2 regions of the Methylophilus sp. DMC14 genome follow, and region 2 is predicted to be linked to the other one. Evidence: predicted binding sites of a transcription regulator. Region 2 holds the regulator's gene; the other holds the start of a gene.
What was found. Region 2 encodes FliA, which starts transcription of late flagellar genes. Its sites were predicted from a motif close to CTAAAGTTNNCNNAAANNNTGCCGATANNA; they were not measured.

Region 1: a site for FliA is predicted at 12,159-12,188, ahead of ACT53C_RS10205 (flagellin N-terminal helical domain-containing protein). Genes of this name have one in related genera too.

Annotation. Positions count from the first base shown of each region.
Region 1 covers NZ_JBQUZA010000004.1:232,825-249,173, reverse strand. The annotation lists gene ACT53C_RS10265 (glycosyltransferase family 2 protein) at 1-185, opposite strand, end outside; gene ACT53C_RS10260 (thiamine pyrophosphate-binding protein) at 419-2,239, opposite strand; gene ACT53C_RS10255 (N-acetylneuraminate synthase family protein) at 2,266-3,786, opposite strand; gene rfbH (lipopolysaccharide biosynthesis protein RfbH) at 3,916-5,235, opposite strand; gene rfbG (CDP-glucose 4,6-dehydratase) at 5,245-6,336, opposite strand; gene rfbF (glucose-1-phosphate cytidylyltransferase) at 6,333-7,115, opposite strand; gene ACT53C_RS10235 (2OG-Fe(II) oxygenase) at 7,268-8,101, opposite strand; gene ACT53C_RS10230 (flagellin N-terminal helical domain-containing protein) at 8,516-9,316, shown strand; gene ACT53C_RS10225 (DegT/DnrJ/EryC1/StrS family aminotransferase) at 9,533-9,760, shown strand; partial or broken gene ACT53C_RS10220 (DegT/DnrJ/EryC1/StrS family aminotransferase) at 9,753-10,190, shown strand; gene ACT53C_RS10215 (DegT/DnrJ/EryC1/StrS family aminotransferase) at 10,258-10,443, shown strand; gene ACT53C_RS10210 (flagellin N-terminal helical domain-containing protein) at 10,682-11,482, shown strand; gene ACT53C_RS10205 (flagellin N-terminal helical domain-containing protein) at 12,297-13,097, shown strand; gene ACT53C_RS10200 (flagellar protein FlaG) at 13,171-13,518, shown strand; gene fliD (flagellar filament capping protein FliD) at 13,549-15,237, shown strand; gene fliS (flagellar export chaperone FliS) at 15,262-15,732, shown strand; gene ACT53C_RS10185 (flagellar protein FliT) at 15,734-16,066, shown strand; gene fliK (flagellar hook-length control protein FliK) at 16,067-16,349, shown strand, end outside.
Region 2 covers NZ_JBQUZA010000006.1:138,264-154,612, forward strand. The annotation lists gene smc (chromosome segregation protein SMC) at 1-2,831, shown strand, start outside; gene ACT53C_RS12485 (cell division protein ZipA C-terminal FtsZ-binding domain-containing protein) at 2,884-4,317, shown strand; gene ligA (NAD-dependent DNA ligase LigA) at 4,320-6,404, shown strand; gene ACT53C_RS12495 (tetratricopeptide repeat protein) at 6,464-7,285, shown strand; gene msrP (protein-methionine-sulfoxide reductase catalytic subunit MsrP) at 7,463-8,410, shown strand; gene ACT53C_RS12505 (protein-methionine-sulfoxide reductase heme-binding subunit MsrQ) at 8,412-9,026, shown strand; gene ACT53C_RS12510 (putative bifunctional diguanylate cyclase/phosphodiesterase) at 9,358-11,619, shown strand; gene ACT53C_RS12515 (flagellar motor protein MotB) at 11,679-12,614, opposite strand; gene ACT53C_RS12520 (flagellar motor protein) at 12,614-13,366, opposite strand; gene ACT53C_RS12525 (RNA polymerase sigma factor FliA) at 13,366-14,100, opposite strand; gene ACT53C_RS12530 (MinD/ParA family ATP-binding protein) at 14,118-14,909, opposite strand; gene flhF (flagellar biosynthesis protein FlhF) at 14,902-16,251, opposite strand; gene flhA (flagellar biosynthesis protein FlhA) at 16,253-16,349, opposite strand, start outside.

The DNA.
Region 1 (16,349 bases), on a different contig from region 2:
TTCGGATATAAACGGCTATATTCACAGGCAATCGCCCATGAGTCATCTTTAGAGTCATTATCAGAAAACAATATTTCAATATTTTGGTAAGTTTGATTTAAAACACTATCAAAGCATGCTCGTAAATATCTGCCATAGTTATAGTTATAAATAATAATACTGACCAGAGGGGATGTTTGTTTCATGCAAACTTAACTTTCATAATGGCTTATCTCAATAATGCTTTAATGGCTGACAGGTTCAGAAAGTCTTGATTAAAACCACTCCGATGGGTTGGGCTAATAGTGTCTTCTATTGCATCTTTGGCTTCAGATTTGCAATTTAGCTTTCATTTAAGGCTAAAGAGCTTTTGCTTGGGCGTGCATTTAAATTCTTGATCACATAAAAATCAGTTCCACTATAAGCCGCGAATTATGCTTTAGTTTCGTGTTGTTTTGATAGAGCTGTCGCTTAATGGAATATACATTTCCTTTTTAAGCGTTTCTAGTGGCAACAATGGTGACATATCTTCCAGCGGCATGGAAATAATGCTGCCATCTGGTTGTGGCATGGCGCTGGCTTTAGGCGCCAGCGTTTCGTTTTCGATCAGGCGGATATCCACAAGGCAAGGGGTAGCCAAAGCGAGCGCTTTTTGTAATTGCACTTGTAACGTGGACGGGTCTTCAATTCTCATAAACGGTAATTCATAGGTTTCGGCAATTTTTGCCAGGTCTGGTAGCCACAAGCCAGCTTCTGGTCCTGTGCCTATGTAGCGCTCGTTAAAGTAATTGCGCTGTGTGTTGCGAATAGAGCAGTAACCGCCGTTATTCATAATTAGGATGCACATGGGCAGATTGAACGCACGCACGGTCGCTAACTCTTGAAGATTAAGTTGTAAGCTACCGTCGCTTTCGATGGCTAGCATGGTTTTTAAGCCATTGGCGAAACAGGCGCCGATGGCCGCAGGCAGGCCATAGCCCATGGAGCCTAGGCCAGAGGTTAAGAATATCCGTTGACCTGGCTTGTTACGGAACACGGTGTAAAACGCTTCAACGGCTAGTCCAGAGCTCCCCGTGCTAATCAGGGTGTCGGGCTTGGCGACGTCTGAGAGCGTATCAACAAAATGGTAGTGGCTAATTTGTGTCGGTGTGCCAAAACCAGCACCATCGTTGACTGGGTAGCGTTGTTTCCATGATAAGCAGTGCTGGCGCCAGTCATGGCAATCCAGTGTATGTAATCCACTTGTGGCCAGTTGCTGCAAAAAGGTGTGAGCATCGGCGACGATGGGCAACGCTACATCCATGTCCAGCTTTTCAATTTCGTTGGCATCGACATCTACCACTACTTTGCTTGCGGCTCGTGCAAAGCCTCGTGGGTTATAGGCGGTAATAATATTATCCAGTCGACTGCCTATGCTGATGAGTAGGTCGCAGTTTTGTACGGCAAAGTTGGGGGCACGTAGCGCGACCACACCAGGACGCCCGATAAATAAATCGTGCTCATACGGCAACAAATCCATGGCGTTCCAGGTGGCCACCACAGGGATGCCCAGTTGTTCGACCACTTGCTGGAACAGTTTTGCAGCACCAGCCAGCCGGATGCCGTGACCTGCCATTAATACTGGGCGTTGCGCTTGTTGCAATAGTGCCTTCAATTGGGAAATCTGCGTGCTGAGGTCCAGATTTGCTTGGAGGGCTGGTGGCGTAAATGCTGCCAAAGTTTCAGGCTGAATCGGGCTCGCTTGTACATCCAGCGGCACATCAATCCATACCGGGCCAGCGCGGCCTTCGCGGGCACGGTAATAGGCTTCTTGCATGATTTGCTTGATTTCAGCTGGGTTTTCAACTGTGACCGCATATTTGGTCACGCTTTTGACCATGCTAATAATGTCGACTTCTTGCACACCTTTTTGCCGTAACGGTGCACCGCGCAGCATGTCGGCGCGTTTTACCTGGCCGGAAATCACCATCATAGGCACCGATTCTATCCATGCCCCAGTGACTGCCGTGATGGCATTGGTTGCTCCTGGGCCAGTGGTGACCATCGCGACGCCGATATTTTCATTAATGCGGGCGTATGCTTCGGCGGCAATTGCTGCGGCCTGTTCATGCAAGCAGGCCACTGCAGTTAAACGCGAGCATTGCGCCAGGCCGTCATTGAGATGCATGGCCCCTCCGCCGGGTAACATGAATACATGGTTTACACCGCAGTCGGCGATAAAGTGAGCGATAAAATCGGCAACGCGAATCTGGCTAGGCATGACTATTCTTTCTTAGGAGGGTGGCGTTACTTATCCAGCCAGTAGGTGAGCGCCGTTTTTCGAGTTTTGTTCGCCATGATTTGGGGGTCGGTATAGTAGGAGTCATTGACGATATGTGTGGTCGATATTTCTTCTATGACAGCGCCGGTGTCACTGGTCCAAGCATGGCGTGTTCCAGGTTCAATCGTGACAACGTCACCTGGGGTGAGTAAATGGCATATATTATTGAGGGTAAGTTTGACCTCACCATACAAGACATGAAAGGTTTCTTCTTTGTGCTGGTGGTATTGTTCAGGGTGGCTCTGTCCAGGCAACGTGACCAGTAACTTTTTGCAGTAGTCGCGGTTGATGACATTAATCAGTGTCAGGCCGGTTTTACTAAATTGCTCTAAGCCATAGTGGTGTGAAATTTCCAGATCTGCACTCCCTGGCACGACGACCTTGCTTTGCTTCAGGAATTCATTCACGTTTTTGATGATGTCGAGTATGGTTTGGCGCGTATCGCTTGCCTCTGTGTTTTTGGGTGTGATGGCTGCATCTTTGGCGATAGCGGAGCTGGTGCTAAAGCGCGCATATTTTGACCAATCATTGGCAGTCAACTGGCCCTCTTCTGGTGGAAAAGCAAAGTAGATATCGGCGTTGCTGAGCACTTGTCCTGCAGGGATGTCGCGTTTGGCAAATACACCGCGTTGCAGGCTACGCAAGCTGGCGGCTTCTTGTGCATTGATGGGACGCTTTTGCTGGCTTTCCCCACATACGGTGATGGCATATTGCATGGCCTGCAACCAGGCCTCCAGTTGTTCTGGGGCGGCAGAGTAGGCGTTTAGGCTATATTTGTCAGTGGCGAGGCCTACATGTTTTTCAAAAATACCCACGCCTTTGGCCACCGCCATTTTGACAATATCGAGATTCTCTGGAGATTCATGGGTAGAAAAACCGATGTTGATTTCGGGATAGCGCGTTCTGAGCCGCTCTTTGAGCACGTCCACTTGCGACAAATGCATATGAGAGTCTGGGGTGGGATACTCTCCCACACAATGCATGATTGCGAATTGCTTTTTGCGATGCGTTAAAAAGCTGACCACGCGGTCTATCTGATCCAAGCTCGCACCTGCCGTGGAGGCGATGATGGGTTGGTTTGTCTGTGCAATGCGCTCTATTAGTGGCCAGTCAGTAAAGGAACAGCTAGCGATTTTTATGATATCCAGTTGTTGTGCTTCGATCAGGTCAACTGAAGTTTCATCAAAGGGGGTAGACATCGCCAGAAAGCCATTGGCACGGATTTCTTCGATCAGGCGGTCGAAATCTTGTCGAGTCAAACGCGTTTCTGAGAAGCGCTTAATATATTTGATGTCATCGCGACCTTGCATTTGTGGGTGGATAAAGGTATCCAGATCACGATATTGCAGTTTGAAAGCAAATTTGAATGGAAAGGGCTTACAAACCCGGGCAAACGCTTGGATCAATGCAATGCCATGGTTTACATCGCCCATATGGTTATTGGCCATTTCCAGAATCACTAACCGGGTGGGAATATGGGAAATCATGCTGTTAATCCTTGGTTGCTCGCGTGCGGGATAAAGTGTTGCGTCCGAATATATCGAAAAATCGCCTAAATGTCTAAGCGCTGCTTCATCCGGTCATTTTGCATCTGGCCATTTATCTGACTCTGACAGTTAATCAAAATGCAATCCCAAATAGGTTTCGATTTGCGTACAGGCATAATCCAGCATCTGTCCGGTCAGCCCAGGGTAGACGCCTATCCAGAAGCTCTGGTTCATGACCAGGTCAGTGATGTGCAAATCGCCGCTGATGCGGTACTGGCGACCTGCCATGTATGGTTGCCGCGTCAGGTTACCGGCAAAAAGCAGGCGCGTCCCTATTTTATGCTGGTCCAGATAGTTCAGCATGTCTACACGACGGATACCAGCTTCAGGCTTGAGTGTAAGCAGAAAGCCGAACCAGGAAGGGTCACTGTCGGCAGTGGCCTCTGGTAAGGTGAGAAATTCGGCACAAGAGGACAGGCGCTCAGATAAGTACGCAAAATTCGCTTTTCTGGCTTGTATAAACCCATCTAGTTTATCCAGTTGGGCTAAGCCACACGCCGCCTGTATATCGGTAATTTTCAGGTTGTAACCTAAGTGGGAATAAGTGTACTTGTGGTCATATCCTTCAGGGAGTTGGCCCAGTTTCCAGCAAAAGCGCTTTTGGCAAGTATTGTCTTTACCTGGAGCACAATAACAGTCGCGCCCCCAGTCACGAAAACTTTCGATGATTTTCTTGAGCTCAGGATGATTAGTAAATACTGCACCACCTTCTCCCATGGTGATATGATGCGCCGGATAAAAACTGAGCGTGCCTATATCCCCAAACGTGCCTGTTAATTGCCCTTGGTAGCGCGAACCTAGCGCATCGCAGTTATCCTCAATCAGCCACAGCTGATATTTTTTGCAGATTTCCAGTACGACTTTCAAGTTAAATGGGTTGCCCAGTGAGTGTGCCAACATGATGGCCTTTGTTTTAGGGCTGATCGCTGCTTCCAGCTGAGTGACATCTATGTTGTGGGTCGCTAAATCAATATCGACAAACACAGGGACTGCGCCATATTGCAGAATGGGGTTCACTGTAGTTGGAAACCCTGCCGCCACGCCGATTACCTCATCGCCGGGTTGAATCGCACGCTCGCCCAGCCGGGATGACGTGAGTGCCGAAAAAGCCAGTAGATTGGCAGAGGAACCAGAGTTGGTCGTCAATGCAAATTTGACGCCCAGATATTCGGCAAGGCGTTGTTCAAATGCAGCATTAAAACGTCCAGTGGTCAGCCAGCCATCGAGCGAAGCTTCTACCATGAATTTTAATTCGTCTGCATCCAACACTTTTCCAGAGGGCGGAATGACGGATTCGCCGCCAACAAAAGGCTGCTTGGTATATTGAATTTGAGCATACGCCTCTACCAGCGTTGCAATCTGTTGTCGTATTTCTTGTTGCGTACTCAAACCTTGTTCCTAATGAGGGGCTCGAAAATGGAGCTGCTGGTTTGCTACCAGCGTTTGTTGATATTGTAGAATCTGTTGGCGAGTGAATGCCAGCATATCCTGGCCCGCAATATACGCTTTGTACCAATCACTGACTTGCTGAATGGCCGTAGTTGCCGTCCATTGAGGCTGCCAGTTCAAACGCGACCGCGCTTTTGTGCAATCCAGCTTAAGTAAGCCAGCTTCATGCAGATGTGAGTTTTCAATCATAAAGTCCAGGGGCGCTCCCCATGCTTTAAACAATGCATGGGTGATCCATTCTACTGTTAAAGCATCTTCTTCGCCCGGGCCAAAATTCCAGCCTTCTGCATATTGTTTGCCGGCGCTGAATAAACGTTCCGCCAGTAGCAAATAGCCCGAAAGCGGTTCCAATACATGCTGCCAAGGGCGAATGGCATTCGGAAAGCGTAATGTCACGCGGCTTTGTTTCATTAGAGATTGAATAATATCAGGAATCAGTCGATCCTGTGCCCAGTCGCCGCCGCCAATGACATTGCCAGCTCTGGCAGAAGCAATTGCCGTGGCATGCTCATGATCCATAAAAGACGTGCGGTAGGCATGTGTGACCAGTTCTGCGCAGCCCTTGCTATTGCTGTAAGGATCATTGCCTCCCATACTGTCTTGCTCACGATAGCCCCAGATTTGCTCTTTATTTTCATAGCATTTATCACTGGTGACCATCACCGCCACTTGAATGGTCGGCGTTTGGCGTATGGCTTCGAGGATATGCACGGTACCCATGACATTGGTTGCATAAGTGTCGACCGGCGCTTGGTAAGAAGGCCGAACCAGGCTTTGGGCGGCCAGGTGAAAAACGATGTCAGGCTGGCTGTTCTGAATAGCCAAGGTGAGCGCAGAGAGGTCGCGAATATCTCCTTCAATATGGGTGATATCTTGCTGTAGCTTAGTTAACGCAAACAAGCTGGGTTGCGTAGGCGGAGGCAGGGCGTATCCGGTGACCTGTGCGCCTAAGGTATGCAGCCAGGTCGTTAGCCATGCGCCCTTGAATCCGGTGTGGCCGGTGATAAAAACGCGCTTGCCTTGCCAAAACTCAGGGGTCATGCTGATTGTTCCCAGGCTTTCCAGGGGGCGCGGTTATCTAAGCACAATTGTTCAAGGTATGCTTTATCGCGCATGGTATCCATCGGCTGCCAAAAACCATGGTGCAGCCATGCTTGCAATTGCTCCTGGCTCGAGAGTTTCTCCAGAGGCTCTCTTTCCCAAGCGGTTTCGTCGCTTTCAACATAATCAAGCACCGCAGGCGATAACACAAAAAAGCCGCCATTAATCCAGCCACCATCTCCTTCAGGCTTTTCTTGAAATCGTCTGACAATCTGTTGGTCATCAATGGCAACCGCTCCGAATCTGCCCGGAGGTTGGACGGCGGTCATGGTCGCCAATTTGCCGCTTTGTTGATGAAAGGCCACCAATTGCTGTATGTTGATATCACTCAGGCCATCGCCATAAGTGAAGCAGAAGTCTTCATCGCCAATAAATTGCTTGACCCGCTTCAGACGTCCACCCGTATTGGTATGCATGCCAGTGTCGATCAGGGTGACACGCCATGGTTCAGATTTGTTGTCATGCACCTGAATTTCGTTCTTTTGAATATCAAACGTGACATCCGACATATGCAAAAAATAGTTGGCAAAATACTCTTTGATGAAATAGCCGCGGTAACCCAGGCAAATAATGAATTCATTAATCCCATAAAAAGAATAATGTTTCATGATGTGCCATAAAATCGGTTTACCGCCGACCTCTATCATCGGTTTGGGTTTCAGGTGTGATTCTTCGCTGATCCTGGTACCGAAACCCCCTGCCAAAATTACCGCTTTCATGTGTGCTCACAACCAGAAGTTAAAAGTGACAAATCTTTTCTTATCGCAGGCTGGCTGTCAAGCCAAACTTAATCATAGGGCAATGTGTGTGTTGTGTCATGCCCCGCAGTTTTTGTTTAATGCGCATTTGATTGTTCGCGATGATGGGTCACTCAAAGCGATTCAATCCGCACCGTATCCATCACGGCAGGAACTGGCTGTGTATTCTTTTTGTATACATACCTAGACGTATTGACTCCCGCACGCATCTTGATTAATTCGGCAATCTCCGCGTTATCCCTTTGTTCTTCGCGTGGCGCAAATAAAGCGCGTCCCCTTGGGTCTGCGTCTATAGGTGGCTCGCATAAATAGTACACCGCCAGGCTCTTACGATAGATCCCATAAGGCTGGGTTAGTGGGCGGCTCATGCCGTGCCAAGAGTTCTGAGTCGTATCAAAAATCACGGCGCGGTTAAATTTTGGGCAAATTTCTTTCATCAGTTCGCCAGGCTGGTCTTGCTCTGCGTCGTGACTCCATAACCCCAAATGCCCACCATGATATGGCTTGAGTTGTTCTGAGACATAAATAATGATATTGATTTTGCGCTGCAAACCCAATTTTGGATGAATGGAATAATCCAAGTGTGGGTTCAAATTACCGCCAGTGCCGTGAATATGCCAGCCACCACCGTGCAAACCGTTGTCTGCATATAACTGGGTGCCAACGATTTCTGACAGTTTGTTTATCATGGGTGCGGAGTTAAGTGCCTGGAATAGGGCATAGGTTAGGGGTGGAAAGGCATTCCAGTCATTCAATGCTTTTTTGTCTTCAATCTCGTTTTGGTAGTGAAACCAGCGAGCATAATCATACTCGGGAAATTCACATGCAATCCTTGTCACCAATTCAGGATTCAGGAAGTGATCGATGACGGCATGGCGGAAAGGTTTTGCATCTTGAAAGTGATGCATTCCTTTGGTCAGTTGATTCAAATCCAGAAACGATTGCATGAAAATCCTCCTTCGCATTCATTGAGCGTATTCTCTGTATTTATATCGGACTCAAACGCGCTTTATTAAGGCGAATATACGTGTATTTATGGGTTAATTTGCATGCATGTAAGCAAACTGTGCCTTCTTAAGGCGGTGTAGCGGGCCGGGAACCTTTTTGTCTCTTAATCAGTAGACAGACGTATTTGTAGAAATGGCGGCAAAACCGCTTTCTATTTGCTGAAATCAATTGGTAGGGGCTGCGATAAAGTGATTCTAAACTTGACGCAACGTTCTTACTATTACGGTCAGCGTTTGCTGAACTTTAGTAAGAACATGCGAAATCAGATTAATTTAATACAGATTGAAGAGCTTGAGTGTGACATTAAGACTTAGCATGAAGCTCTATATTTTTGTACATTAAGGAGACTTAACATGGCTGCAGTCATTAATACCAATATTTCATCATTAAATGCCCAGCGCAATTTAAATGCATCTCAAGCCGGTCTGAATCAATCTATTGAACGCTTGTCTTCAGGCTTGCGCGTAAATAGTGCTAAAGACGACGCTGCAGGCTTGGCGATTGCAACGCGTATGGATTCCCAGATCCGTGGTAACGATGTAGCGATCCGCAACTCGAACGATGCGATTTCCTACCTGCAAGTAACGGAAGGTGGATTGTCTAAAGCCACTGATGCCCTACAACGGATGCGGGAACTGGCGGTTCAGGCAGCCAACGGTAGCTACGGCTCTGGCGACCGGGCCAACTTGGATACAGAATTCCAGCAGTTGACGCAGGAATTAGCCCGCTTGAGTACTTCTACTCAGTTTAACGGTTTGAACGTATTTGGTGGTTCTGGCTATACTTTCCAGATTGGTTCTGGTTCTGCAGATACCTTGCAAGTAAGTGCAGTCACAGCAGCGACCTTGAGCGGTAACGTTTCAACTGCAGCGGGTGCGACGGCAGCGATTACCGCGATTGATGCGCAACTGGATGCAGTGAACACATCCCGTGCGAGCTTGGGTGCGTACCAAAACCGTTTTCAAGCCGTCATCAGCAGCTTGCAAGTCAATACCGAAAATGTGTCAGCAGCGAAATCCAGGATTATGGATGCGGACTTCGCGGCAGAAACAGCGAAGATGACCCGTAACCAGATTCTGCAACAAGCAGGCACGGCGATGCTGGCCCAGGCCAACCAGTTGCCGAACAGCGTCATGTCGCTGATTAAAGGGTAGTCTTTCAGCAGTTTTCTTGTTGTACTTGTTACAGGTCGTGGGCTTTTGTCTAGGCAAAGGCTCGCGACTTCCTCATTCTTGGTTAACCCATGTACGCATCAGACCTCCATCACTTAAGATAGGCCGGTAAAACTGGTTTTGTTTTTTCAACTTTTAAAGTTTCCAGATGCGATTGCCAGATGCGATATAGTTAAGCAGCATGCTGCAATCTTTGCGGTGACGTGTGCGACCCCTGTTAAAGGCTACCCGTTCTGGCCTGTATATTGGGGCTCAGACGTGGAGGCCTTGGAAGCCCAGTTTGCCGCGTATACCGGGCCACCGCATTGTGTCGGCGTCGGCAATGTCCTCGATGCACTGACCTTGGCCTTGTGCGTCTTGGAGATGAGGGAAGGGGATGAAGTGATCGTCCCCTCTCATACTTATATTTTGTTGAGACCTGACTAGGAGTGCGGTCGGCGCAACTGTGGTCCCTATTCAGCCTGCCGACGGGCAGTTCAATATTGATGTTGCCGCCATTCAGGCAAAAATCACAGCTAAAACCAAAATCAATTTATATGGTAACCCGGCGGAGATGGACGCCGTTTGTGAATTGGCTAAACAGCATGGCTAGCTGGTGTTATTGGATGCTACACAAGCGCCGTCAGGGGGCGACGGATTGGCGCGCATAGGGCTTTACTCAGGCAAGCATTTGGGGGCTTGGGGCGATGGTGGTGCAGTCACCATCCGGCATGAGCGTCCCGCCCCGCGTATACGCATACTTGGCAATGATGGCTCGGTCGTCAAACATTATAATCTGGAACCGGGCGTGAATAGCCGTCTGGATCCATTGCAAGCCGCCTTGCTTTCAGTCAAACTGGCCGCGCTGGATGAGTGAAATACACGCCTGGCCCAGTGCTTCTTAATGCTTTGCAAACATGGTTGCAAAGCATGGGGTGTAAACCCTGATTCATTATCCCGTCCCGCTATATTTCCAACAGTCCTATCAGGTGCTCGGTTGGCGAGCAGGTCATTCTCCTTGTGCCGAGCGCTATGCCAATCAAGTACTGAGTTTACCTATGGGCCCTCACCTCTCAGTCACGGCTGTCGACCAAGGGATTGAGTTGGTACACCAATTTTTCAGAGTGTAATGAGGCAAGTACACGTATCGCCTCGTTTAAAGTTTTTCTGAGTAGGGTCGTAAATAGTGTCAAGTGCATGATCTACCAAGCCGAAATTTAAAGTTCAGCATTAAAGAAATTTCTGGTGAAGTCGATAAAAGTAATAACAACGCTGAATAGCAAACACGTAGTTAAACAGTGAATCAACGTTGATATGACATGCCGCTTTGACACTAACTACATAATAGGACTCTGAAGGAGACTAAACATGGCTTCTGTAATTAATACCAACATTGCATCTCTGAATGCACAGCGTAATTTGAATGCCTCACAGGCCGGCTTGAATCAGTCGATTCAACGCTTGTCTTCTGGCTTGCGCATCAATAGCGCTAAAGATGACGCAGCGGGCATGGCGATTGCCACTCGTATGGACTCACAAATTCGCGGCAGTAACGTCGCGATCCGTAACTCTAACGATGCGATTTCTTACCTGCAAGTGACAGAAGGTGGTTTGTCTAAAGCCACCGATGCTTTGCAACGTATGCGTGAACTGGCAGTACAAGCATCAAACGGTACTTATGGTTCTGGTGACCGTGCTAACCTGGATACAGAATTCCAGCAACTATCATCAGAATTAACCCGCCTGAGTACTTCTACACAGTTTAACGGTTTGAATGTGTTTGGTGGTTCTGGCTATACTTTCCAGATTGGTTCTGGCTCTGCAGATACTCTGCAAGTGAGTGCAGTGTCTGCGGCTTCGTTGACTGGTAACGTTCAAAGTGCCTCAGCTGCGACTAACGCGATTACAGCGATTGATGCGCAACTGGATTCAGTGAACACTTCACGTGCGAGCTTGGGTGCGTACCAGAATCGTTTTGAAGCGGTGGTAAGCAGCCTGCAAGTGAATGTGGAAAATATTTCTGCAGCGAAATCCCGGATTACGGATGCAGACTTTGCGGCAGAAACCGCGAATATGACACGTAACCAGATTCTGCAACAGGCAGGGACTGCGATGTTGGCTCAGGCTAACCAGTTGCCTAACAGTGTCATGAGCTTGCTCAGAGGTTAAGTATTCTCCGGTCGATCGAACCAGGGCGAGCATTTGTCAAAACAGGTGCTCGCTTTTCTTTTTAGTCGCAAACATTCTAATCCCGCGTCTCGCTCCCCAGCCTGGGTAGCCGTATAAACTAAAAGCATGAAACACATACGCTGGCGTGTCCCAAATGCGCATGACATGCTTATCTGTTGATGTATCCTTGTGACGTCTGACAGGCGTTGCCGTCCTTTCTCTTTCCTTTGTTTTATGATCTACAAGGCAGAATTCAATGTTTCAAGCTTGGGGAAATGAAAAGCATACCGTCACAGGTTATTTCTTTCAAAAGTACTTCATTCATCAGCAAGAGTCTACGTGTCTTTGAAGATAAGCAGGTAAAAACGCCGTTGTTTTACCAAATTATGCTGGCTGGACTCCGGTAAAGTAGGCACGTTGGTGTATCGCTAAGTCACTTGAGTGTAGTGAGCACAAAATGATTTCATGGAGTCTGCAGGACTGAAGAAAATTACTCGAAGTTTTTCTCACAACAATAGGCCAAGTCGTGCTGACGCGATAACCATGCTGATACTGGCATGGTAGCAATGTTGCACGGCTTGAATTTGCATAATGGTTTGATATTAAAGTTTTTCCGAGAGGAGTCGTAAATAGTTTCAAGTGCATGGTCTGCCAAACAGAAATTTCAAATCCAGCATTAAAGAAATTTGAGATGAGGCCGATAACAGTAATAACAACGCTGAATAGCAAACACGTAGTCAATACAGTGAATCAACGTTGATATGACATGCCGATTTGACACTCATTGGATATACGACTCTAAAGGAGATTTAACATGGCTTCTGTAATTAATACCAACATTGCATCCCTGAATGCACAGCGTAATTTGAATGCCTCACAGGCCGGCCTGAATCAATCGATTCAACGCTTGTCTTCTGGCTTGCGCATCAATAGCGCTAAAGATGACGCAGCGGGCATGGCGATTGCCACTCGTATGGACTCACAAATTCGCGGCAGTAACGTCGCGATCCGTAACTCTAACGATGCGATTTCTTACCTGCAAGTGACAGAAGGTGGTTTGTCTAAAGCCACCGATGCTTTGCAACGTATGCGTGAACTGGCAGTACAAGCATCAAACGGTACTTATGGTTCTGGTGACCGTGCTAACCTGGATACAGAATTCCAGCAACTATCATCAGAATTAACCCGCCTGAGTACTTCTACACAGTTTAACGGTTTGAATGTGTTTGGTGGTTCTGGCTATACTTTCCAGATTGGTTCTGGCTCTGCAGATACTCTGCAAGTGAGTGCAGTGTCTGCGGCTTCGTTGACTGGTAACGTTCAAAGTGCCTCAGCTGCGACTAACGCGATTACAGCGATTGATGCGCAACTGGATTCAGTGAACACTTCACGTGCGAGCTTGGGTGCGTACCAGAATCGTTTTGAAGCGGTGGTAAGCAGCCTGCAAGTGAATGTGGAAAATATTTCTGCAGCGAAATCCCGGATTACGGATGCAGACTTTGCGGCAGAAACCGCGAATATGACACGTAACCAGATTCTGCAACAGGCAGGGACTGCGATGTTGGCTCAGGCTAACCAGTTGCCTAACAGTGTCATGAGCTTGCTCAGAGGTTAATTCTCAAGACATTTGAATGATATCCACAGGGGAATCCCTCTGTGGATTTTAGGCTAAGCAGAGGAGCAGCATCATGACTCAATCTATGGATGGTGTTGGCGGTAACCGCACAGTAACAGGGGTGCCCGCAGTGAATAGCTTGAAGCTGGTGAAATATGCAGAAGCCAGTGGTGAGCAAAAGCCTGCCGAAGTGCTGGATAAGGCGACTTTGACAGGAGCAGTACAAAAACTGAATGACTATGTGGCGCCTGCGCTGCAAACCATACAGTTTTCGATTGATGATGACACAGACCGTATTGTCGTGAAAGTGGTCGACACCGAAACGCAGAAGGTGCTCAGGCAAATCCCTAACGAGGAGGTACTTGCCATTAGCAAGACGCTGGATAAATTAAGAGGGCTAGTCATTCGTCAGACAGTGTGATCAATTGTGAGTGTATTTGGAGACTAGATTATGGCATCGTTAGTAAGCTCAGTAGGGCAATCAGGATTACCCATTGACTCTATTGTCAGTAGCTTGATGAGTGTGGCTCAGCAGCCGATTACCCAGATTCAGACTCAAGTCTCTTCTTACAACTCCAAACTTTCTGCTTACGGTACTTTGAAAAGCGGGTTGAGTACCTTCCAAACGGCTTTGGATAGCCTGTCCAGTCCTGGCAAGTTTAATGCGCAATCCGTTACGTTGACCGATTCAAACAGTATTAGCGCGACTTCAGATGGTACCGCGACCAATGGCAACCATAGTATTTCGGTGAGCCAGCTGGCGACTTCACAACGTATCACCACGTCTGCCTACAGTGATGCTAGTACTACTTTTGGGACTGGAAGTCTAAAAATTTCCTTTGGCACTTATACACCTGCCAACGGTAATACCGCGGCTTCTTTTACCACAAACAGTAGTAAAAATGCGATCACGGTGAATATTGACAGTAGTAACAATACCTTGTCCGGGATCCGTGATGCGATTAACGCACAAAACGCTTCTGTTACGGCCTCTATTGTTAACGACGGTACAGGTAACCGACTTGTGATTACTTCCACAGATACCGGTGCAGCCAACAGCCTCAAAATTGATGTCAATGATAATGACGGTAATAATACAGATGGCAGTGGCTTGTCAACGTTTGCGTATGACCCGACCGCTTCGAGTGGCAGTGGCAAAAACCTGAGCGAGCTTCAATCTGCACAAAATGCGCAGCTGACAGTGGACGGTTTGAACATCAGCAAGGCGAGTAACACCATTACTGATGTGATTCAGGGCGTGACTTTAAACCTGAAGGCGGTTACCAGCACCACTAACTCAATGACGATCGCCACAGACAATAGTACGATCAAGAGCTCGGTACAGAGTTTTGTAGATGCTTACAACAAGCTCAATAGCAGTCTGCGTGACCTGACTAAGTTTGTAGATGGCGGCTCTTCCTCTAACGGCCCCCTGCTTGGCGACTCGGTAGCCCGTGACGTGACAGTAAAACTTGGGTTAATGATGTCCCGCGTTTCACCCACGGCTGGGACCTACCGTACCTTGAGTGACATTGGGGTCACTGTAGGCGATGGCGGGGTCATGACTCTGGATGATACCAAGTTCCAGAAAGCGGTAGCCAATAGTCCTTCAGATATTGCCAAAATCTTTTCACCCTCAGCCAGCACAACGGATCCGTTGGTGAGTTTTGTTAGTAGTGGTGATACCACGGTTTCTGGTACCTATGCTGTCAATGTCTCTCAAGCGGCTAGCAGTTCGCAAGATGTTGCAGGGCAGATTGATGGCGCCAATGCCATTGGTAGTGGCAATACCTTGACCGGCGCATTTGGTCAGAACAGTGCAGGACTTAAATTGACTATTTTAGGTTCTGCCACAGGGGACCGTGGTACGGTCACCTTTAGTCGTGGCTTGGCCGGCGAGTTGAGTAGCCTGGTTGATGGCTGGCTAAGTTCAGATGCCGCCTTGGCGACCAGAACAGACGGCTTACAATCCTCAATCAAGTCATTAAATAAACAGGCAGATGACTTAAGCGCTAAGCTGCCAAGTCTAGAGGCAAGTTATCGCTCTCAATATGCACAACTGGATGCTTTACTGAGCAGTATGCAAAACCAGAGCAACTCACTCACACAACAACTGGCTGCTATAAGTAAAAATAGCTAATTGCGGAATATTATCAGGAGAATCATGATGTTTGGATCGAAACAATCTGCCATTAATGCCTACGCCAAAGTAGGTTTGGAAACAGGTGTCGTAGATGCCAGTCCGCTCAAGCTGACGATTATGCTCTATGAAGGTGCAGTGACGGCGTGCATCCGGGCACAGCAAGCGATCCAGAAAAAGGATATTACGCAAAAAGGCGAGTACATTTCCAAGGCCATTGCCATCATTGATTCAGGTTTGCGTGCCAGTTTAAACAAACGCGCAGGCGGAGAGGTTGCACTTAATCTCGACCAGTTATATGAGTACATGATACGGACCCTCATGCAAGCGAGTTTGCGGCAAGACAGTGCTAAAGTGAGCGAGGTCCAGCAACTGCTGATGGAGTTGAAAGGGGCCTGGGAAGTCTTGGAAAAATCCGGGATGAGCCGCCTTGCACAGCAACAGGTTGCAGAAACGGCCATGGCTTATCAACATCTCACCATGGCCGGGGCATGATATGTCCAAGGCACTCATTAATACTTATGAGTCTGCTGCCAAAATCATGGAGCAGATGCTGCTCGCTGCCCAGCAAAATGCTTGGGAAAAGGTCACTGAGCTTGAGCAGTCGTATATGCTGAAGATTGAAGTAATCAAAGCGCTGGAACAAACCCTGCGTTTACAATCTGAGCAATTGACACAGGCACAGCATTTGCGCAAACAGGAGTTGGTGCAGAAAATTTTGGCCGATGATGGCGAGATCCGTAATTTGCTGTATCCCGTCATGCATCGTATTACCGATATGATTTTTGATGCGCAGCTACATGCACGCACCCCACCGGATGTGATTTAGATGATTCCTATCCCGCAAGTCCTCTCACAACGTTTCATTACCAGTGAAACTGAGAACTTGCGTGCGGTCACTTCCATCATGCCGGTGGAAGGTACCCAGGCCGAAGCTCCTTTATGGGAACGCATGCGTCCAGGCATGCAGTTTACCGGACTGATTTTGCAAAAAGACACCGCTCAAAAAGGCGCAGGCAATGCCGACCTGGCTGCTTTTAAAGTGCAAATCCAGCTACCCAACCAGCCACCCATGGTGGTGCAGATGCAATTACCCGCTTACTTGTCGCAAC
Region 2 (16,349 bases):
TGGCTGAGGCGCAATGGTGGTGGTTGCGCAAGCGAGATGCTGTGCTGGCTTACGAGGCCGCTTCACAAGCGGTAGCGCACGAAGTGAATGCGCTGGAGGAGAAAGTTGCGGCGTTAAGGCGTTGCGAGCTGGCTTTGGAGCAGGCTCGACAGCAGTATCAGGCCGCATCAGGCGAATTGCATACGGCACAGGCGGCCTTTTACGAGGCCAACGCGCAAGTTTCCAATCTGGATTTACAAGTTAAGCAATCGGAAGAGGCCCGCTTAAGATTACTGCAACAGCAACAACAGCTGCAGGGGCAAATTGAGCGTGGTAGCCAGCAGCAAACGCAGTTACAACAGCAACTGGACGAAAAAACCACTGCGCTCGCCTCCGCACAACAAGCGCTGACCGGACAAGCGCAGCAGTTGCAAGCCTTGCAACAGGCTTTGCCTGCACAGTCATTACATTTGCAAGGCATACAGCAAGCCGCCAGTGAAGCACAGCAAGCCGTGCAGCAATGCCGCCAGCAGATGCAACTGGAGCAGAATAACGTACAGTTTTTGCAACGCAATCTTTCGGAATCCAACCAGCGCTTGCAACAGTTACAAGGTGAGCTATCAGCCTGGGCCTTGCCAGGTATGCAGGCCTTGGAGGGGTATAAGCAGCAGCAGGCGCAACAGCAAGCTCAGTTGCAGCAAGAAGAACAGCAGCTACAACAATGGCGGGTAGATGAGCAGCAGCAACAGCAATGGTTGCTGCAAGCCAGGCAAGACTGGCAGCAGGCTCAACGCCAGCTGAACCAGCTTGAAGCCGAAATCCAGTCTTTGCAAAAGTTGCAGCAAAGCCTCAAGCAAGACCAGCAACTAGGGCCCTGGTTGCAACAAAGCGGTTTGCAATCAGCGGCGCGTTTGTGGCAGGCGGTACAGGTGGATGCCACATGGCAGCCCGCGCTCGAAGCGGTCCTGGGCTATAAACTGAATGCCTTGCTCACTGATTCTTTGCCGACCTTGGCTAAATTACCGCATCCGCAAGCCGCTTTAGCCATAGCCATGCTTGGAACGGCACGCGATAGCTTGCCAGACCATTGGCAAGGATTACCCAGCTTATATAGTTTGCTCACGCTCAAGCAGCCGGAAATGGCTGGTGCCTTGCAGCACTGGCTCATGGGTATTTACGTGATTGAGGATGTTGCCCAAGTGGGCCAGTTTCAATCGCAACTCCCGGCAGGCGTGAGTCTGCTGAGCAAGCAAGGGGATCTCTATCAACGCTATAGCGTGGTTTATCATGGCCGCCAGAATGCCATGCAAGGCGTGTTGGAGCGGCAGCAGCAACTGGACAAGTTACAGGCCGGTTTGGAAGCCGCGCAAGCTGCGGTTAATCACACCCAGCAGCAGGTGCAACTGATTGAACAGGCGCTGCAACAGTTGCGCTTGCAACAGCAACAGGCACATCCACGGATCAAACAACACACTGCAGCCATGCATGAGGCGCAGATGCAACAGTCAAGCTTGCAGCAGGCCTATGACAACGCGTCGCGCAGGCAAACCGCCTTGCAACAAGACCTGTCTGCGCTGCAAGTGCGACAGCAGAGTCTCAATGACGAGCTTTCGCAAGCACAAGCCAGGATCGCGCAGTATCAGGCGCAGTTTGCCAGCCTGGAACAGGCGGCGCGCGAAGCGCAGGCCCTCAAGCATCATGCAGAGCAAGCCTATTTTGATGCGCGTGACAGCGTACAGCAGGCTGAAAAAGCCCATCAGTCACAAGTATTCGAGCAAACCTTGTTGCAAAATGCTGTCAATGATTTGCAGCACCGCTTGAGTCAGCTCAGCCAAGAGCGTGAGCATTTGCAATTACGCCTGCAAGAAACCGAGCAAACACTGGCCGTCAGTGCTATGGAAACCTTGAAGGCACATTTGGCACAGGCCTTGGACATGCAGCACACTTGTGAGCAGGCGCTGGCGCATGTGCGTAACGATCTGACGCAGAAAGAAGCCGTTTTGCAGACAGAAGAGCGTCAGCGCATGCAAATCGAGCAGCAATTGCATCCCTTGCGCGACACCGTGGAGCAACAAAGACTTAAACAGCAGGCCTGTCAGCTGCAAGTCGAGCAATGCCAGCAGTCTTTGTCTGAAACGGGGCTGGATGAAGCCTTGCTTCAGCAAGGGCTAAATCATGACAGCAAAGCCGAAACACTGGCGCAAACGACCCAAAGGTTACAACAGCAGATCCAGCAACTCGGTGCGGTCAATCTGGCTGCGATTGAAGAATTAGCCAGCGAGCAAGCGCGTAAAGGGTATCTGGACAGTCAACTGCAAGACCTGCTCACCGCCAGCGAAACGCTGGAAGAGGCGATCCAGAAAATAGACCGCGAAACCCGCGGAAAACTGCGTGCAACCTTTGATGAAGCCAACCGTCACTTTGGCGAATTATTTAATACCTTGTTTAATGGCGGCAATGCCAAGCTGGTGCTGTTGGGTGATGAAATTCTGGATACCGGCGTGCAAGTCTTTGCGCAACCGCCAGGCAAAAAAAACACGACCATCCAGTTATTATCCGGGGGCGAAAAAGCGCTGACGGCCATGGCGCTGGTATTTGCGCTGTTCAGGTTAAATCCGGCACCGTTTTGCCTGATGGATGAGGTGGATGCCCCGCTGGATGACAGCAATACCGAGCGTTTCTGCCAACTGGTGCGCGTGATGTCAGAAAAAACCCAATTCTTGTTTGTTTCTCACAACAAAATCACCATGGAGATGTCTGAACAGCTAATTGGGGTCACCATGCAAGAGTCGGGCGTGTCACGGATTGTCGATGTCGATATCGAAGAGGCCATCCGCATGCATGCGGCTTAGCGCCAGTTTTGTTGTATCATAATGCAAGCGTTATAAAGGATTGTTAAGTCACATGTCTGATTTGTGGATGATATTGGTGTTGCTCGGGGTCAGCATCGTTCTGGCAGTGGTTGTATTTAACTGGTGGCAGGAAAAAAAATATCGTAGAGACGTTGAATACCGTTTTAGTCATACCCGTAGCGATTTGCTGGATGGCGAGCCTGCCGCCAAAGTCAAAGAGGCTGCCAAGAAAGCTGCCGTGGATACCGCGCCTGTGTCCGAGGAGGTAGAGGGCTGGATGTCTGAGCCCCGTGTCCGCCAAACCGGCGTGCGGCCTTCAACTCAACCTTCTGTTAAAGTTGAGCCGGAGTTTTCCAATCCCCCCCCGGCAAAAGCCGCAGAGCCCGCCAAGCTTAAACCAAAACCAGCGCCTGCCATTTCCCCAGTTAAAACAGCGCCTTCCCAACCTATTCATGAGCCAGCGGTCAATCTGACCAAGCCAGAACCGGTCACCCCACAGGTGTCGGCTTATCAACCGCCAGTCGCAGTGCCAGAGCCGGCTGTGGTGGCAGAGCAACCGACTTTTGCTTTTGAAGTACCGCCAGTCCAGGCCTTGGAAGAGATGCCATCGGCAGAACCGGCTTCCTTGTCCCCGACACTGCCGGACTTGCCTGCTGAAGTGCACCCCTCTATGGATTGGATAGGCTTGATTGATGCGCCGCTAGGCGTCATGTTGGTTGAGCTGGAAGATATGCAAGCTGAGGTACGTACGTTCCCACAACATGCCACCCTCTGGGCGCAGAGCGCAACAACGGGCGAGTGGCAGGATGTATTGGCTCTGGATGCTGCCGCCATGCAAACACAAACGCCCGCCAGTCAGGTCGCTTGCAGTTTGCAATTGGCAGACCGTGGCGGTCCGGTTGATCAGGAAACGCTCAAGCGCTTTCAGAAGTCCATGGAAACATTGTCCAGGGCCTTGGGCCTGACTGTGGTATGGCAGGGCGGATATGAGCCTGCATTGCAAGCACAAGCGATAGATGCTTTCTGTATCGACGTTGATAAAGCCGTTGAATTTCATGTGTTAGCCAACCAGGGCATGTTTCATGCGACCAAGCTGCGTGGCTTGGCTGAAGCTTGCGGCATGCAGCTGAGTGCCGAAGGCCGCTTCGAGTTATTGAATGCTGACGGTCAATTAGTGTTTTCAGTACGTAATTACGAGGGCAAGCCATTTTCTGCAGATATGTTGAAATCCGCAGTGATGACTGGGGTGACTTTCCAGCTGGATATTCCTACTACGCCTGACAGTTTGCAGGTGTTTGACCAGATGGTCGAAATTGCACGTCATCTGGCGACTAGCCTCAATGCCGCCCTGATTGACGTCAACCGCAAAGCGATTGGTGATCCACAGCTGGATAAAATCCGCCAGCAACTCAAAAATATCTCTAATGCAATGGCGACGCAGGGGATTATCCCCGGTAGTAGCCATGCCAAGCGCCTGTTCTCCTGATGATGTCCATGCAAGAGGCTGCGCTGGCGTTGCAGCAGCTCAAGCAACGTATTGCCGAGTATGACTATCACTATTATGTGCTGGACGCGCCCTTGGTCAGCGATAGTGAATATGATGGCCTCTACCGCCAGCTGGTCGAGATTGAGCAGCAATATCCAGCGCTGATTACTGCGGACTCCCCCAGCCAGCGGGTGGGGGGACAGGCGCTGGCTGCTTTTGAAAGCGTGCAACACCGGCAAGCCATGCTTTCCCTGAATAATGCCTTTACAGACGACGAGCTAGATGCATTTGACCGTCGAGTGCGTGAAGGTACCGGGGAGGCCGTGGTGGCCTATGCCGTCGAGCCAAAATTTGATGGCCTGGCGATTACCCTGACCTATGAGCACGGGCTATTTGTGCAGGGCGCGACCCGTGGCGATGGGTATACGGGGGAGAACGTCACCCATAACCTCAAAACCATACGCGCCATTCCCAGCCGCTTGAATATTGCGCAGCCACCAGCCTTACTTGAGGTGCGCGGCGAGGTCTTGATGTTGAAAAGAGACTTCGAGAAGCTCAATCAGCAACAGGCCGCTGCTAATGGCAAACTGTTTGCCAACCCGCGCAATGCCGCAGCAGGTAGCTTGCGCCAGCTGGATCCTCACATTACCGCCAAACGCCCTCTACATTTCTTTGCCTATGGTCTGGGCGCCAGCATAGGCGTGCCGGAATTAAATACTCATTCTGAAGCCATGCAATACCTGGCTGACTTGCGTTTTCCTGTCAGTGATTTGCGCGCGGTGAAAATAGGCGCTCAGGGGTTGCGTGAATACTATGCCGAGATTGGCGAAAAACGGCACCAGTTACCGTTTGACATTGATGGCGTGGTCTACAAAGTGAATGGCTTTGCCTTGCAGGCCAGCCTAGGCTTTGTTTCGCGTGCGCCGCGCTGGGCGGTGGCACACAAGTTTCCGGCCGAAGAGGCGACAACCATTGTTGAAGATATTTCTGTGCAGGTGGGTCGTACTGGTGCAATCACACCTGTTGCCAGATTGAAACCCGTATTTGTAGGCGGCGTGACGGTCACGAATGCCACCTTGCATAACGAGGATGAATTACGGCGCAAGGATATCCAGATCGGCGACACCGTGATTGTCAGGCGGGCAGGGGATGTGATCCCAGAGGTTGTTTCGGTAAAAACAGAATTACGCCCGACAGATGCGCGTCACTTTGAAATGCCTGCCGTCTGCCCGGAATGTGGCTCGCATGTGGTCCGTCCGCAGGATGAAGCAGTAGCACGCTGTACTGGTGGATTGATCTGCCCGGCACAGCGTAAACAGGCCATTACACACTTTGCTTCTCGCCGTGCCATGGATATTGAGGGCCTGGGTGAGAAGCTGGTTGACCAGCTGGTTGCACGCGAACTCGTCCATCATCTGGATGATATTTACCGTTTGACCCTGCCCATGCTCAGCGACCTTGAACGCATGGCAGAAAAATCTGCACAAAATGTGCTGGTAGCCATTGAAAAAAGCAAGCAAACGACCTTGCCCAGATTTATTTATGCATTAGGTATTCGCAATGTGGGTGAGGCCACTGCAAAAGACCTGGCACAACATTTTGGTAATCTTGATGCCTTGATGCAGGCCGATGTAGCCGCACTCACGCAAGTCAAGGATGTCGGGCCGATTGTGGCGGAAGCTGCATATCAGTTCTTTCAGGAACCGCATAACCGCGAAGTGATCGCCGCCATGCGCGATTTAGGCGTGCATTGGGCCGACATTGAAAAAAAGGCCGCTTTGACCCCGTTTGCTGGCAAAACCTTTGTGCTGACTGGCACATTGCCTACGCTCAAGCGTGACCAAGCCCAAGCGATGATTGAAGCCGCGGGCGGTAAGGTCAGCGGCAGTGTCTCGGCCAAAACCAGTTATGTGGTGGCCGGAGAAGAGGCGGGCAGCAAACTTGAAAAAGCGCAGCAACTGAATATCGCCATTCTGGATGAAGCTGCATTGCTCCTCATGTTACAGGCCGCTTCTGAAGATGACACGACAACGGAAACGCCCTCTGATTCAATCGAACCTCTCTCAAAACAATCGAGTTTATTCTGAATATGAACTTAAAATTAACTTTAATTTTGGCTGTTAATCTATTGATTATCAATGAATCAATGGCTAAGGATGCTGCATTAGATGCCTGCGATACTGCCGTCCAAAAACATCAATACGCTGAAGCCGTCAAACTTGCGGAGCAGCATGCAAAACAGGCTGAATTTTGGCTTTGCAAAGGCCGCGCGCAATCGGGTTTAGGGGATAACACCGCCGCCCAGCAGAGCTTTAAACAGGCACTCAGCCTCAAGCCGGAAGGGCTGGATCTGATTGCGGCGCATATGTTGTTGGGCAATGCGCAGCTGGAAGCCAAAGTGCATGCCGCAGCGCTGGAGAGTTATCAGCAAGCATTGAAATTTAGCGAGCAGCAAAACATGCGCCGCTATGCCCGCGTTGCCCACAACCTCATCGGCGAAGCCTATTTTGAAATGGAGCAGTATGCTGACGCGCTCAAATCATTTGAAGCCGGCGAAAAGCTCTCCTTGAACGACGACGAGCGCGCGGATAGCTATATCCACGAAGCCATGACCTATCAGCAGTTAAAACAGGCTGAAAAAGCGATTGAATATCAGCTCAAAGGTGTCCTGATGCTGCGCAAATCAGGCACCCCTGACCAATATGCTGAAGCCAGCCTGACTTTGGGGCAATTGTTTACCGATAAAAAAGACTTTGTCGGGGCAGACAAAACCTACCAGCGCTTGATGGACTATGCGCATGAGAATGGCGGCGAATTTTATGAAGCCAAGACCGCCATTCAATGGGCCGCTTCAAAAAAGGCACAAGGGGATCATGCGGCTGCGCAACAGTTACTGCAGCAAGCCCGTACCATTGCCGCCAAATTAAAAGATGCTGAACTGGACGCCTTGTTGACACAGGCAAAGTAAAGCATTCCCAATCAAACTGGATGATTTGCGCTTGAGGCCCAGTTAAGGGCCTCAAGTGACGCATTTAGCCCTGTCAAACTTCCCTGGCAGTTAAAGATTTATTTTTATTTGGAATCCCCTGTAAGGTTTTCCTGTCATACGCGACAAACATACAATTGTCACCACACAGGAAACAACATGCAATTTGACCCTCACCGCAGCAACCCCAGCGGAATCTTACCCTCAGAAATCACGCCGCAAGCGCTGTTTGAACAACGCCGGACTTTGATCAAGGCTGCTGGTGTCGCCGCTGCCAGTTTGTGGTTGCCGACCACGGCACAGGCAGCGCAAACGCTGGAGTTCCAAAAAACCGCCTATGGCAAGGAGGAGACGCTGACCGCTTTGCAGGACGTGACCAATTACAATAATTATTATGAGTTTGGCACCGGCAAAGAAGACCCGGCGCGAGAGGCGGTGCTGTTCAAGCCGACGCCATGGACCATCAAGATAGAAGGTGCGGTCAAGCAAGCGAAAACCATAGGCATTGAGCAACTGATGAAGCTGGCACCGCTGGAAGAGCGGATTTATCGTATGCGCTGTGTCGAGGGCTGGTCTATGGTCATCCCATGGATAGGGTTGCCACTCAAGGCGCTGATTGACTGGGCGCAACCGACCGGCAATGCAAAGTATATTGAGTTTGTGTCGTATAACGACCCCCGGCATATGCCTGGCGCGCGCATGCCGATACTGGACTGGCCTTATGTGGAGGGGTTGCGTATGGATGAGGCCATGCAACCACTGACGATTCTGGCGGTGGGACTGTATGGCAAGGTCTTGCCAAATCAGAACGGCGCACCAGTGCGTCTGGTGGTGCCATGGAAGTATGGGTTTAAAGGGGCCAAAGCCATTTCTACCATTCGCTTTGTTGAGCAAATGCCAACGACAACCTGGATGCGGGCGAGTCAGCGTGAATACGGGTTTTACGCCAACGTAAACCCTCAAGTCGATCATCCACGCTGGACGCAGTCCTCAGAGAAGCGTATCGGCGCAGGACTGTTTGCCGGGCGCGTGAAAACCAAGCTGTTTAATGGTTATGAAGAAGTCGCCAGCTTGTATGCCGGGATGGATTTGAAGAAAAATTTCTAATATGAGTCCTTTATTCACATGGCCTTCTCTTTCAGTGAAAGACCGCATCAAGGGGGTGAAGATGCTGGTTTGGCTAGGCGCATTACTGCCGATACTGCGCCTGGTCTATCTGGGGGTTACCAATGACTTGGGGGCGAATCCGGTTGAGTTTATTGAGCGTTCGACCGGCACGTGGGCACTGGTATTTTTGTTACTGTCACTGAGTGTGACACCGCTTAAATCTCTCACCCGTCTAGGCTGGTTGATCGCCGTGCGGCGCCTGTTAGGGTTATGGATGTTTGCCTATGCCAGTTTGCATGTGACCAGTTATGTCTGGCTGGATTATCAGTTCGACTGGTCGGACATGGTCAAAGATATCGTCAAGCATCCCTATGTGCTGGTTGGGGCATTGGCTTTATTATTGACTGTGCCGTTGGCGGCTACTTCTAACCAGGCAGCCATGCATGCCCTTAAACAGCGCTGGAAAACATTGCATCAACTGGTGTATGTGATTGCGGTCTTGGCCTTGCTGCATTTCTGGTGGCTGGTCAAAAAAGACCTGACCGAACCGATCATTTACAGCGGGGTGTTTGGCTTGATCATGCTCTTGCGTTTGCCTGTCTTTAGTAGAAAGTAGATTTGGGCGATTTTTCTTTGATTTTTTATGATGCAAAGCCATCTTACGTGGGACGAACTCCAATCGCCGGATTTACCCCAAAGTGAGGCCGGGGAGGGGGATGGTCGCGCACTGTTTCTACCCGCGAACTTGCTTGCAGCCAGACAAGTGTTAAGGTATCTGTGCTTGACATCGCACTGCTTTTTGGACACATTATTGTAAATATAATGCGCAGCCATCCATTGGTAGTGCTATTCTAAAAATATTCTTCGGGGGTGTGCCATCTCATGACCAGCGTATTTACCTGCGTTGGAGGGACAGAGATTGTGCACTGCAGTTGTGAAAGTTTGCGATGTCTTCAGTAATCTCTGAGCCAAGTGCTTCAATATTGGCCAATCCTGCACTGTGTGTGCTTCTTGAACAGTGGTCTGATTTGCTTGATCCGGCCCAGTATTACCTGGCGGTTGAGACCAATGCCGCCGGTGATTGTTTGTCTGTGTTAGCGCAAGGGCCAGCTGCGACTACACCAGCGCATCAAGTCTTGAATAGCAACGGCCTTTGGCAAGCCTTACCCGCCGAAAGTCATGCGTTGATAAAAGCCCTGTTAACGCCCGCCACTGATCAGACCACCCAACAATGCATACAGATTGCCTGCGACCAGCTGGGAGTGCAGTGGCTAGAGTGTCGAGTGCATTATTTTTTGCATGGGCAAAACGAGCCACGTTGTTTGCTGCTGGTGCGGGATGTGAGTCAGACGCATCAAGCTGCCTTGCTTTACCAGCAAGAAAAACAACGAGTGCGAGACTATGATCGCTTCAAGTTTTCTATGCTGGAGCTGATTCTTAAAGAACAGGACACCGAACACATCCTGGCCTGGATTGTTGGCGAGATCGAAGCGCTGCATCCCGAGACCTTTTGTGCCATCGTGCTGACGCAGGATCTGGGGCAACGTGTACAAACCGTGATCGCGCCCAGTTTGCCATCTCCGCTACTGCAAACCTTGCAACAGCTCAAGCTGGAGGCCGGTAACGGCTCTCTAGCCACCGCGATCGCCACGCGCCAGCGCGTGATGGTTGAAAATGTCATGATCCATCCTTACTGGCAGTACCACCGAACGGCAGCACAGGCTTCGGGAGTGCAGGGTGGATGGGCAGAGCCTATTCTTAATGCTGCGGGGGAAGTGCTCGGGGCGTTTGCCTTGTATTCGCGTCAGGTACAACTGCCTACAGCCGCTGAGCAATCCCTGATCGGGCAGGCGGCCAGACTGGTCAGCATCGTCGTGGATCGCCATTTGTCACAGCAGTCGATGCAAACCCTGGCCTATCTTGAGCCGGTGAGCGGCTTGCCTAACCGCAAAAAAATGTATGAAGTATTGCATGCCTTGCGTCATCAATCCGCCGCAGAGCAACATGGCGGTCTCATTTATATAGACCTCGACCATTTCAAATGGGTGAATGAAGCCCATGGCCACAATGCAGGCAATACGCTGTTGCAGCAAGTGGCGCAGCGCCTGCAAAAGGCGGCACAACCGCATTTTATTGCCTGTATGGGCGGCGATGAGTTTCTGATTCTGCTTTCAGGACTGTCGACTCAAAAAGACAAGGCGGTACAACAGGTCTGGGCCTTGCAGCGCAAATTGCACAAGACCCTGCAACGGCCGTTTAACGTGGCAGGACTCAAGCTGCCGGTGACCGCCAGCATGGGTTTGTGCAGTTTTAGCGGGACAGACATGGATGAAACGGACTATGTGAAAGCCGCGGACATCGCTTTGCACAAAGCGAAGCAGTCTGGCCGCAACCATGCCTGTCTGTATGAGCCTGGCATGCAGACCGAGATTGCGACGCAAGCGCGCCTGGAAGCCGAGCTGCGCGAAGCCATCGTCCAGCAACAGTTGCGGGTTTATTATCAGGTGCAAGTGGACCACACCGGCCGGCCGTTTGGCGCAGAGGTCTTGCTGCGTTGGCAACACCCCACGCAAGGCCTCACTTCACCGCTGCAATTTATCGCGGTGGCCGAGAGCAGTGGCCTGATTGTTGAAATCGGCATGTGGGTACTCGACCAGGCATGTGCACAAATTGCCGTTTGGCAACGGGCACAAAAAACACGTGAACTCAGTTTGTCGGTGAATATCAGCGCGCGTCAGTTCCGACAGGCCAATTTCACCGCCATGGTCAAAGCCTGTTTACAGCGGCATCAAATCAACCCCAATGCCTTGCGTCTGGAGTTAACCGAAAGCCTGCTTTTGGAAAATGTGGACGATGCGGTACGCATCATGACAGAGCTCAGCCAGTCAGGCATCCAGTTCTCCCTAGACGACTTTGGCACCGGCTATTCTTCGTTGCAATATCTTAAAAAATTGCCACTGTATCAACTCAAGATAGACCGCTCATTTGTAAATGATATTGTGACCGATAGTCATGACCGCACCATTGTGCGTACCATTATTGCCATGGCGCAGAGCATGTACCTCGGCGTGATTGCCGAAGGGGTTGAAACCCCAGAACAACTGGAACTGTTGCTAAACAATGGTTGCCGCCGCTACCAGGGTTACCTGTTTGGTAAACCCATGCCAATAGACGCATTTAATGATTGGTTGCAACAAGCGTTGGTTTAGAAATGATGCCCTAAAAGGCGATGGTTTAAAAAATAACTTTTACGGCCGCACAGCCAAGGTCAAGGCTGACTGTTGCGCTTGTTTGTCATTGCTGATGGCAAGGTAGCTGGCGTTGCCATCGGTGGAATCTCTGCGGTTGCTTCTGGCTCGGCTGGCGAGACTTCCTGGCGGTTCGCCAGATTGGTGGTGAGTTGCTCACCTGCCTCTGCGGTGAGGATGCGCAGGGTGATACGGCTGTTGAGCGATTGCGCCAGATTGTTGTCACTGCTGGAGAGCGGCCTTGTTTCTGCCAGGCCAAGGGCTGAAAGCCGTTTGGCTGCGATGCCATCGGCGGCCAGTGTAGCCGCGACGCGTGCTGCCTGCGTCGCCGTCAATGTCCAACGCTTGCTTTCTGCGTCAACCATGCCACTGAAGGTGTGCTTGTCACTATGCCCTTCAACCTGGAGGGTGCGGTATTCATTTTTTAGTTGTGCGCTGATGATGTGCAGTACCTGGCTGGCCTGGGGTGTATATGCCGCCTGGTTGTTCTGGAACAGCAGATGGGTGGAAATATCCATTTCCACCCCCAAGTCTGACTGGTAAACCGTGATCTGTTTTTGCTCTATCCATTGCCCCAGAGTGTTGGCCAGTTGCTGAGCCATGGCGCGTATTTTCTCCTGATCACGCAGTTTTTTTTCCTGATATAGATAGCTGAGCGGCAAAGGCTTCATCACCGCACTTGGAACTTGCCCATTTTGATTCTGTGCGCCAGGAACTGGCAAACCAGGCGTTTGTAAGCCCTGTGGCATATTCTGCGGCTGGCCGACAGCCCCCGGTTGCCCCTGAAACGCATTGACGACCGAGCTGGAGAGGGCGCGGTATTTATTCAGGTTAATGTTGGAGGTGGCATACATGACCACAAAAAAAGCAAACAGCAGGGTAATGAAGTCTGCATAAGAAATGAGCCACCGTTCGTGGCTTTCCTCTTCATCTTCGAGCTTGTGGCGTCTGTACATCACGATTGTCTCAAATGCAGATAAGATTCCAGCCGTTCACTGACCAGTTTTGGATTGTCGCCCCGTGCGATGGAGACCCAGGCATTGAGCAGCATTTCGCGCCTGGACATTTCATGCTGGACATGGCCTTTGAGTTTATTGGAGATGGGTAAAAACACCAAGTTGGCCAGCGCCACACCATAAATGGTGGCAACAAAGGCCACTGCGATGCCACTACCAATCTTGCTTGGGTCAGACAGATTCTCCATGACATGAATCAGGCCGAGCACCGCACCCAGAATGCCTACGGTGGGCGCATAGCCACCTGCCGCTGACCAGATTTTGACAGCCTCGCGCTGTTGCATTTCGTAGTAATATATATCAATGGCACAGACTTCGCGGATGCGGTCAGGCGGGGTGCCGTCCACCAGCAATTGCAAGCCCTTGCGTACAAAAGGATCCTGCTCACGCTTGATGTAGCTTTCCAGAGACAGCACGCTTTCTTTGCGCGCCTGCTGGCTCCATTGATTGATTTTAACGGCGAGTTTTTTACGGTCATCCTGTGGGTGCACAAAGGCCAGCTTCAGCATGCGCAGGCCTTTGATAAACACTTTGAGTTCGGTTTGCAGCAAGACTGCGCCAGTCGTGCCTAGCATGACTACCGCAAAGGCCGCAGGTTGCATCAGGGAGTTGAGGTGGCCCCCTTCTATGACTTGGCCAAGGACCAGGCCGCCGAGTGCAATCAGCAGTCCGGCCAGGCTACCCCAATCCATCAGGCAACTCCGGTCCAGGCTTTTTCACGCATGGCGGCACGCAAGCGGGCGACCGCCTGGCTATGCAGCTGGCAAACGCGTGATTCGGACACACTCATGATGGCGCCGATTTCCTTGAGGTTAAGTTCCTGCTCGTAATACAAGCCCATCAATATCTTTTCACGCTCTGGCAAATTGTCGATAGAGGCAATCAAGGCTTCGCGGAAGTCGCTTTCGAGCAGGGCCTTCACCGGGTCGCTGCTATCATCGTCCACATAGCGATCCAGAAAGTGCTCGCCACCGTCATCGTCCTGAAAATCTTCGTAATAAATCAGCTGGTGACCCTGGCAGTCGCTCAAGACGTCATAGTAGTCTTCCAGGCTAAAATTCATATGCTTGGCGATTTCGGATTCGGTAGGCGGGCGGCCCAGTTTTTGTTCCAGCTGTTGCACAGCCATCTCGATATCGCGCATGTTTTTGCGGATGCCGCGCGGGAGCCAGTCGGCACCGCGCAATTCATCCAGCATGGCGCCACGCACGCGCTGAGAGGCATAGGTTTCAAATTGTGCCCCATGCGTATCTTCGTAACGCTGTATCGCGTCCATCAGGCCGATCATGCCCGCTTGCACCAGGTCATCCAGCTCGACGCAGGAGGGCAGCTTGGCCTTCATTTGATAAGCCATTTTCTTGACCAGGCCGCTATGCATTTTGAGCATCTGATCGGTATTTTGAGTCGTGCCTTTAGCGGTATACATGTTTTTCCTTTTTGACTTTAGGCAACAGCCATGGATGGCATGGAAATCCGTTGTTGTTCGAGACGATGGGCGACGGTTTTAAACGCCAGTGTGCTGGAAAGCTGTTTGCTCACTTCGGCGGTCGCGCGGCCAGGGTTATCAGTGACTGCCATACTGGTGTCAGCAGGCATGGCACCGATGAACTCCAGCGTGATGCCCAAAAATTGTTTGCACACCTGGTTCAGGCGCATAAAGTACTGATTGCCTTGATCATGGTTAGCGTCTGTTACGACGACGCCCAACGGAATCTGCCCATGTTGCTGGCTGATATGCTTGATGGTCGCATACGCCGACTTAATGGCGGCGTCGCTTCTATCCATTTGGATCACCAGCTCATGCGCGGCAATTACCGGCAGCAGCAGGCTGTAGTCTTGACTATCCAGTTGTGCTTCAATCATCACAGTGTCGTAATCGTACGCAAGTTGCTCCACTATACCGTTGAGTTGCGTTTTTAAATCGTGAGATAAAGGCGAGGTTAACAGGTCATTTTCGCCCAAACAGGTCAGGTCATAGCCTTGCGGGTGTTTGAAAATGCCCCGCTTGATGGCCTGGCGTTGCACGGCGATGCCTTGCAGGGAATGTGTCATCGCGGGTTGGCGGTGCGCGTGCACCAGCAACAAACGCTGTTCTGGCGTCAGCATGCTGGTCGCCAGTTGACGCATCCACTGGCTGACTGGCTGGCCATTGGCCCCAATCACACTGATAATGCGGGCAGAGGTTTTGGCCATGATACGGCGCAAGCCGTCCGCCTGGTCACGGTAATTAAACATGTGGCTGCTCCTGGCTGGCGGTTTGCATCATGCTGGAGATCACCAGCGGTAATTCTTCATCCAGATACTGGTAGGGCAGGCTGGCCTGGTGTGGTGTCAACACGCGTTCGACCAGGGCTTGCTTGTCTGCAACCTCGATATCCTCTGGCACACGCTGACCGCTGGTGGTGTAAAACAGGCGCATGCGTTCGCGAATCAACACGTCCAGTACATTGCCAATCGCAGCCGCTTCGTCGAGTTTGGTGACGATACAGCCAGCGATATCATGCTTTTTGTAGCTACGCATCACATCAGTTAAGGTATCGCCGGTTGAGGTCGCATTCAGGCACAACAGTTTCTGTATCGGGCTGTCGGCACGGCTCAGCATGGAAAGTTGCTCAGTCACCGCCTGGTCACGCTGGCTCACGCCTACGGTATCCACCAGAATCATATGTTTGTTCTTGAGTTCGTTTAAGGCTATTTTTAAGTCTTCTTCATCTTTGACCGCATGTACCATCACGCCCAGAATCTTGCCGTAAATGCGTAATTGCTCGTAGCCGCCAATCCGGTAGCTGTCCGTGGTGATCAAGCCCAGGTTCTGGGTGCCATGTTTCATCACATAGCGGGCCGCCAGTTTGGCTGTGGTGGTGGTTTTGCCTACCCCGGTCGGGCCGACCAAGGCATAGATACCGCCACGGTCCAGCAAAGCATCTTCGTCGTCCAGCGTGTGCAAATTGCGGCTGATCACTTCTTTGGCCCACATTGGCGCCTTGTTCACATCAATGTGTTGCGGCATTTTTTCGGCAATCTGGCGTGAAAGCGACGCACTGAAGTTGGCAGCGAGCAGGGTGCCCAGCACTTTTGATTTGGCCGGGCTATGTTGTAAATGATGCTGCCAGGTCATGGCACTCATCTGGGTTTCAAAGTGGCTGCGCATCTGGCGCATTTCCACCATCATGCCTTGCATTTTTTCTTCCAGCGTTTGTGTTGCCAGCTGATACGCATGCTCTTGTTGTTCACTGTGCTGCTTGAGCATGTCCATGATGGCCGATTCGTTGACACTGGCCTCTTCAGATACCGTGGCTGCCGGCGGCTGAACGGCGCGCGGCGCCAGCACTGGAGTTGCTTGCCGGGGTTGCTCTTTGGCATTCACAAAATCAAGCAGGCTGCGTGTTTGCTCGCTGCCTTGCTCAGCAGTTGGCTGGCTCGCACTGGCATCGACATCCGACTCCAGCATGGCCATGATCTCAGTCCCACCGTTGACACTGCGATTCGCAACAATAATGGCATCTTCCCCCAAGGCCTGCTTGACCTGAGCCAGGGCTTCACGTGCGTTTTTGCCAAAAAATCTTCTGATGTTCATATTACTGCGCTCCAATTAAACTGGTGACACGAATCGATTTGTTGTCTGGCAACTCATCATGGGATAACACTCTGAGGTGCGGGACGGTCCTTCTTAAA